Regions from separate parts of the Frateuria edaphi genome, predicted to be linked through region 1. Evidence: predicted binding sites of a transcription regulator. Region 1 holds the regulator's gene; each other region holds the start of a gene.

Region 1 (2,261 bases):
CCGGCGCGCGGCGCCTGGCGCAGCTGGGCAACGGCGAGCATGCCGCGGTGATCCGCGCGTTCGACGAGCTGCCCCGTCCGCCGGACTACCTGCTGGTCGATACCGCCGCGGGCCTGTCGGACAACGTGGCGATGTTCGCCGCGGCGGCCGACGACGTCGTGCTGGTGGTTTGCGACGAGCCGGCCTCGCTCACCGACGCCTATGCGCTGATCAAGGTCCTCTCCCGCGACTTTGGCGTGCGCCGCTTCCGCTTCGTCGCCAACATGGTGCGCAACCTGGGCGAGGCCCGCGCGCTGCACCAGAAGCTGGCCAAGGTCAGCGACCGCTTCCTGGACGTGGTGCTGGATTTCTTCGGGTTCGTGCCGCAGGACGAGCGGCTCAAGCAGGCCATCCGGCGCCAGAACGCGGTGGTGGACATGTGGCCGGCGGCGCGTTCGTCGCAGGCATTCAAGCAATTGGCAGGTGCGGTCGATAACTGGGAGGAACCCGCGCGCGCGGGCCTGGACCGCATCGCATTCTTCGGTGGCCAGGCCGTGACGGCGTCGGGGTGGTGAGATGAGCGTGGCATCGGAATATCTCCAGCTGCAAAAACAGAGTGCAGATGAGTTGGTGCGCCAGCACGCGCCACTGGTGCGTCGTATTGCCTATCACCTGATGGGCCGTCTTCCCCCCAGCGTGGACGTGGGCGACCTGATCCAGTCCGGCATGATCGGCCTGCTCGAGGCCGCGCGGCACTACGCCACCGACCGCGCCGCCAGCTTCGAGACCTACGCCGGCATCCGCATCCGCGGCGCCATGCTCGACGAGCTGCGCAAGACAGACTGGACCCCCCGCTCGGTGCACCGCAAGGTGCGCGAAGTGGCCGAGGTGGTGCGCCAGATCGAGATCGAGACCGGCGCCGACGCCGAGGATGCCGAAGTCATCAAGCGCCTCGGCGTGAGCGCGGAGGACTACCACCAGATTCTCGCCGACGCCGCCAGCGCGCGCCTGCTCAGCCTCACCGCGCCGGACGACGGCGACGGCGCGCCAGCCTTCGACGTGGTCGACCAGGGCACCCTGGGGCCGGCCGAGAGCATCGAGCAGGACGGCCTGCGCCAGGCGTTGATCGACGGCATCTCCGGCCTGCCCGAGCGCGAGCAGCTGGTGATGTCGCTGTACTACGAGCAGGAATTGAACCTGAAGGAAATCGGCGCCGTGCTCGGCGTGACCGAGTCGCGCGTGTGCCAGATCCACGGCCAGGCGATCGTGCGGCTGCGTGCGCGCATGGGCGACTGGCGCGACGACGTGCAGGGGGAGTCGGAAACCGGCACCCGCAAAGGCAAGGGCCGCCGCGCTTCATCCGATCGTTCCGTTTCCCGCTGACCCCTCCGACTTCCGATCCCGAATCCCGATTTCCTACCAGAGGAACCAATGGACAAGAACATGAAAATCCTCGTGGTGGACGACTTCTCCACCATGCGGCGCATCGTCAGGAACCTGCTGGTGGAGCTGGGTTTCACCAACACGCTGATCCAGGAAGCCGACGACGGCAACAACGCGCTGACCATGCTGAAAAGCCAGCCGTTCGACATGGTCGTGACCGACTGGAACATGCCCAACATGACCGGCATCGACCTGTTGCGCGCGATCCGCGCCGAACCCTCGCTCAAGGGCCTGCCGGTGCTGATGGTTACCGCCGAGAACAACCGCGACCAGATCATCGCCGCGGCCCAGGCGGGCGTGAACGGCTACATCGTCAAGCCGTTCAACGCGGTCACGCTGAAGGAGAAGCTCACCAAGATCTTCGAGCGCCTGGCCGCCGCGGGAGCCAGCGCATGAGCGCCGTGCTTTCCACCTTCGACGAAACCGCGCTGCCGCAAGAGCTGCAGGACCTGCTCAACAGCGAAGATGGCGCGGCCTTCGAGCACGCGCTCGATGCGCTGGTGCGCCAGCGCGAGCAGCACCTGTTCCGGGCGTTGGGCCTGCTCGCGCGCGACCTGCATGGCGCGGTCAGCCGGCTCGGCAACGACCTGGCGCACGAAGGTGTGCCGGGCAAGGTCGCCGACGTGCGCAAGCACCTGAACGACGTGCTGGAGATGAGCGCCCAGGCGGCCCATCGCAGCATCGATTTCGCCGAACGCATGAGCCCCGAGGCCGACGCGCTGGCGCAGAGCGCCGAGCAGGTGCTCGCCTCGGCGGCACCATGCGACCCGGTCGCGGACCTGGCGCGCCAGGCCGGCAACTTCGCAGGCGCATGCCGCGAGGGCCTCAACGACATGGTG
Region 2 (2,261 bases), 1.2 Mb from region 1:
GGTGATCGGCCGCGACGGGTAGCAGCTGCTGAAGACCGCGCGGTGGGTGCGCTCGAGTACGCGGCGAGCCGCCTCGAGGTCGCAGGGCATCACCAGCACAAACTCCTCGCCTCCCCAGCGCCCGAGCACGTCGGAGCTGCGCAGTGTTTCGGACGCGCGCCGCGCGAACGCTTTCAACACCTCGTCGCCGGCCGCGTGCCCCAGCTCGTCGTTGACGGTCTTGAAGTGATCGATGTCGAGAATGGCAACGCAGAACGGCATGACGTGGCGGGCCGACAGTGCGACATGGTGTTCGAGCAGGCTGCGCATGGACCGGCGGTTGGCGATGCCGGTGAGCTCGTCGCTGACGGCCAATCGCTCCACTTCGGCCAGCGCGCGCGACAGGGCCTCGCGCTGGTCCCGCAGCTTCTGCCGCAGGTTTGAAAGGCGCGCGGCGATCACCGCCAGCGCCGGTAACACCACGATCAGCATCAGAACGTTGTTGATGTCCACGCGCAGCGGTGCCACCTCGCCCTGTGCCGGCACCCACTGGGGGTAGAGCGCGCGCGCCGCCACCGCCGCGACCAGGCTGGATACCGCCAGCACGGTCACCCAGGCGATCTCGCGCCACCGCAGCGTGAACGCGCCGAAGGCGAAGATCACCATGATCGGAAACAGCGCCGATGTGCGCATCGGACCGCAGATCAGGTAGCCCCAGTTCACGGCGATCACGCCCATCGAAAGCTGCCAGACCGTTACCGAGGGGTCGCGGAAACGTTCGGTCCAGCCGCTGCGCAAGGCCGCGTAACCGACAACCAGTACTGCGAGAACGAAGCCGAGCCAGAGCATGAGCGCGGACGTGTTCATCCAGCCCTGGCCCACGCCGGTGATCAGCAGCGTGGCGGCCCCGACATAGACTGCGCTGGCGATCAGCCACTGGACGAGCCGCAGTCGCCGTCGCGGGTCCCGGCCGCCCAGAACATCGAGCACTCTGGAATGCGCGCTCATGAAGTCATGGCGCCTCCTGGACGCGCATCCTTTCCACCTTTTCGCTGGGGTTATCGACCGAAGCAGGTGAATCTGGAGGTCACATCGGATAGGGGGCGGGGCGCCTGTCAAGACCGATGGCGCACCGGAGAACCCGAGGCATCGGGTCGCAGCCGCTTCGGCCCGTGCCATCGAATGAAAATCCGGTTGATGTCGATTTCGGACGATCCACTTTCGTCGTTCCCATGCGTGGTCGAGATGCCGCGCACCCAAGACCACGAATCGAGCCGAGAAGACGGCGCCACCTGGAGAGCAACGCATGTTCATCACTATCGCAAGGACGTCCGGAAGCGAGGAATGCGGCTCCCGCCTGGCCGTTCGGAGGCTGGAGAGAAGGGGCTCCACGGGAGGGCTTGCCGCCAGGCGGATCGCTCGCGTCGCGCTGGTCGCCTTCGCCCTGCTCGGTGCCGTTGCACAGGCGACCGGATCCTATCCCCGCATGGGCCCCGTCAAGGCCTACCTGATGGAGCGCGGCGAGGAAATCGCTTTGGCCCGGAGCGCCGCACCCGCTTCCATTTCCAGGGATGCGACGGTCCTGGTGCTGACACCCACCGGCTATGAAACGGCGGTCACCGGCACCAACGGATTCGTCTGGGGTAGCCCGGGGTTTCAGCGGTGCTCCGGACTGGCCTGAGCGATGGAATACGAAAATCCGCGCCGCCGGGTGCGACAACCCGCAGGCCGCGCGCAGCATGACGCCGATCGCCAAGCTCCGCACGGCGATGACCCTCGCAGGCCACTCCGACGCCGACATCGCCGACCGCATCAAGGTTGGCCTTCGCACCGGGCAAATCCCGCCGCTGGGCACAGGCGCCACGTGCTACATGATGTCGAAGTCATCCTATCTTTCCGACGAGAGCGGCCATGACATGGCCCACGTCATGTTCTACGTGCCATTGAAGGATGGCGATGACTGGGGCGCCAACGCGTCCGGTTCGCCTGTTTTTGGCGGGAACTACTGGTATTACACGCCGGCTCATCAAGTCGATGCCGCCAGGTTGCCGCCGCTGTCGGTTCTGCTGGTCGGCGTCGCCACCTGGTCTGATGGGACGCCTGCGGCGATGCCTCCGATGTAAGGCTGCGGTTGCATGACCTCGTAAGCGCATGCGTAGCGGATCCGGGTTTCCACGGCGCACGACAGGGTGAACCTCAATTGACGCGCCGTTCGGACGCATTCCGTCTTTCCCAGCGATCAGGTGTGCGTTTGCCGGCGCTTTCGATGTCTGCGATGGCAT
Region 3 (2,261 bases), 1.0 Mb from region 1:
TCCAGCGCTTGGTGAACGGATAGATCGCCGCCAGCGCGGCGCCGGCGAAGGACAGCTTGATCGTCAGCGCGTTGGTGAACAGCACCAGCACGAAGGCGAACGCGAGCAACGCGCCGAACACGACCAGCGCCTCGCGCGGGCTGACCCGGCCGCTGGCGATCGGCCGGCCGGCGGTGCGCGCCACCTGTGGGTCGAGCTTGCGGTCGGCGTAGTCGTTGATCGCGCAGCCCGCCGAGCGCATGGCGAACACGCCCAGGGTGAAGATCACCAGCGGGCCCCACGGCGGGAAGTCGCCGGCGGCCAGCCACAGCGCCCACCAGGTCGGCCACAGCAGCAGCAGCGCGCCGATCGGGCGATCCATGCGGGTGAGCACGAGATAGTCGGCGGCGTTTTCGCGCCAGTGCGGCGGCAGCGGGCGCAGCAGCAGGTCGAGCACGCGCGTGGCGCGCGTCGAACTGTCGGCCGGACGGATCGGGCGGACGGGTGCGGCGGGGCGCGGCCGCGTCGTGGTCGGCGGCGTGCGGCGCTGGCGCTTGCGGGGAGGAGGAGCCATGCGCGGCAGTTTAGCCCGGCGCCTCGCCCGGATCTGGGCGGCACGGCGCTTTTCTCCCCGCAAACCTCGTCCGCCCGAAGGCTACCCGGCCGGGAGAAGACTCAGGCAAGGCTCAGGGCAGCGGGTCCAGCGGGTCGTTCTCGTCCAGCGGGCTGCCGAGTGGATCGGCGTCGGCGTCGCGGGCGGGGCTGGCGTGGCCCGGGTTGCGGATTTCCTCTTCCGGACGCTGCTTGCCCGGCTGCGCGATCGGCGGTTCGGGATGCTGGGGGTTGTTCGGCATGGCACTGGCTCCAGGAGGGGATGGAGGGACACCAGCGTTGCGCAACACCCGTCAAGCGCGCGCAAAAGGTGTGCTGCGCCACAGTTCGGGACACGCCGCTCAAGCACGCCCCGTGGCGGCCGATACCCCGAGCGAAGGTACCCGTCGTGCAAGCGACGGCCGGAAGGCAAGCGCCCCTTTATCCGCAGGAGGCCGGGTATGTCCGTGGCATACGACATCGTTGCGCAGAATGCGGCGCCCGCGCGGATCCTGCCCGCGGCCGCGCCGACGCTGCGAAGCCCCATGCCGCCGGCGCAGGCGCGCCTGCTCGACTCGGTGGCCGCCTTCACCCATCACCGCGACATCGACGCGCTCGACCACGGACTGGCGCTGTCGCTGGCCGAGCTGGCGCCGGCACGCGCGGTCGTCCTGTGCAAGCGCGCGGTCGACGGCCGGCACGTGGAAAGCCTGGTGCGTTGTGCCGCCGACGCGCAGGGCGTGTTCTCGCTGCGCGCCTGCGCGCCGGACGCCGACGATCCCGCGCTCGCCCCGGTCTGGCACTGCATGGACCAGCAGCAAAGCCATGCCGAGGCGAACGCCGAGGGCCATTGCCTATACGTGCCGATCCTGCACGAAGGACGCGCGCTGGGCGCGCTGCAGCTCGAATCGGATGCTCCGCTGGACGGCGCCCACGCACTGGCCGAAGGCTTCGCGCGGATCTACGCCAACTACATCACCCTGCTCAACGAGAGCGAACGCGACAAGCTGACCGGCCTGTACAACCGACGCACCTTCGAGCGCCACCTGCAGCGGCTGTTCCACTGCCCGGGCGCGGCCAGGGAAAAAGACGAACGCCGCGCCGGGCGCGCCGCGTCCGATGGCGTATGGCTGGCGATCTTCGACATCGACCATTTCAAGCGGATCAACGACACCTTCGGCCACATCTACGGCGACGAGGTGATCCTGCTGCTGGCGCAGCAGATGCGCGCCAGCTTCCGCCAGGGCGACGTGCTGTTCCGCTTCGGCGGCGAGGAATTCGTGATCCTGCTGGCCGGCCACGACGAGGCCGAGGCCCGCCGCGCGCTGGAGCGCTTCCGCGAGCGGGTCGCGAGCTACCTGTTCCCGCAGGTCGGCCACGTGACCGTCAGCGTCGGCTACGCGCTGGCCGCGATGGGCGACTACCCGGAGACGGTGATCGACCGCGCCGACAAGGCGCTGTACTTCGCCAAGGAGCACGGCCGCAACCGCACCCACGGCTACGAGGAACTGGTCCGCCAGGGTGCGCTGGTGGCCGAGTCGATGAGCACCGGCAGTATTGACCTGTTCTAAGCCGGCGGGCGGCGGACGTCCAGACGTCCGTATGGATTACCCCAACGGCGCCAGCATGGCCTCACGCGCGCTCGCGCTGCCGCTCCAGCGCCACATCAGCCACACCGCCACGGCGTCCAC

Evidence for each region. Region 1 encodes FliA, which starts transcription of late flagellar genes. Its sites were predicted from a motif close to TAAAGTTTNNCNNNCNNNGGCCGATAA; they were not measured.
Region 2: a site for FliA is predicted at 1,038-1,064, ahead of LQ772_RS09585 (GGDEF domain-containing protein). Genes of this name have one in related genera too.
Region 3: a site for FliA is predicted at 933-959, ahead of LQ772_RS16195 (GGDEF domain-containing protein). Genes of this name have one in related genera too.

The regions. Positions count from the first base shown of each region.
Region 1 covers NZ_CP088251.1:772,729-774,989, forward strand. The annotation lists gene LQ772_RS03460 (MinD/ParA family protein) at 1-554, shown strand, start outside; gene LQ772_RS03465 (RNA polymerase sigma factor FliA) at 556-1,362, shown strand; gene LQ772_RS03470 (chemotaxis response regulator CheY) at 1,411-1,818, shown strand; gene LQ772_RS03475 (protein phosphatase CheZ) at 1,815-2,261, shown strand, end outside.
Region 2 covers NZ_CP088251.1:2,020,967-2,023,227, reverse strand. The annotation lists gene LQ772_RS09585 (GGDEF domain-containing protein) at 1-987, opposite strand, end outside; gene LQ772_RS09580 (hypothetical protein) at 1,286-1,660, shown strand; gene LQ772_RS09575 (hypothetical protein) at 1,719-2,102, shown strand.
Region 3 covers NZ_CP088251.1:3,508,028-3,510,288, reverse strand. The annotation lists gene ubiA (4-hydroxybenzoate octaprenyltransferase) at 1-472, opposite strand, end outside; gene LQ772_RS16200 (hypothetical protein) at 666-833, opposite strand; gene LQ772_RS16195 (GGDEF domain-containing protein) at 1,032-2,141, shown strand; gene LQ772_RS16190 (CPBP family intramembrane glutamic endopeptidase) at 2,178-2,261, opposite strand, start outside.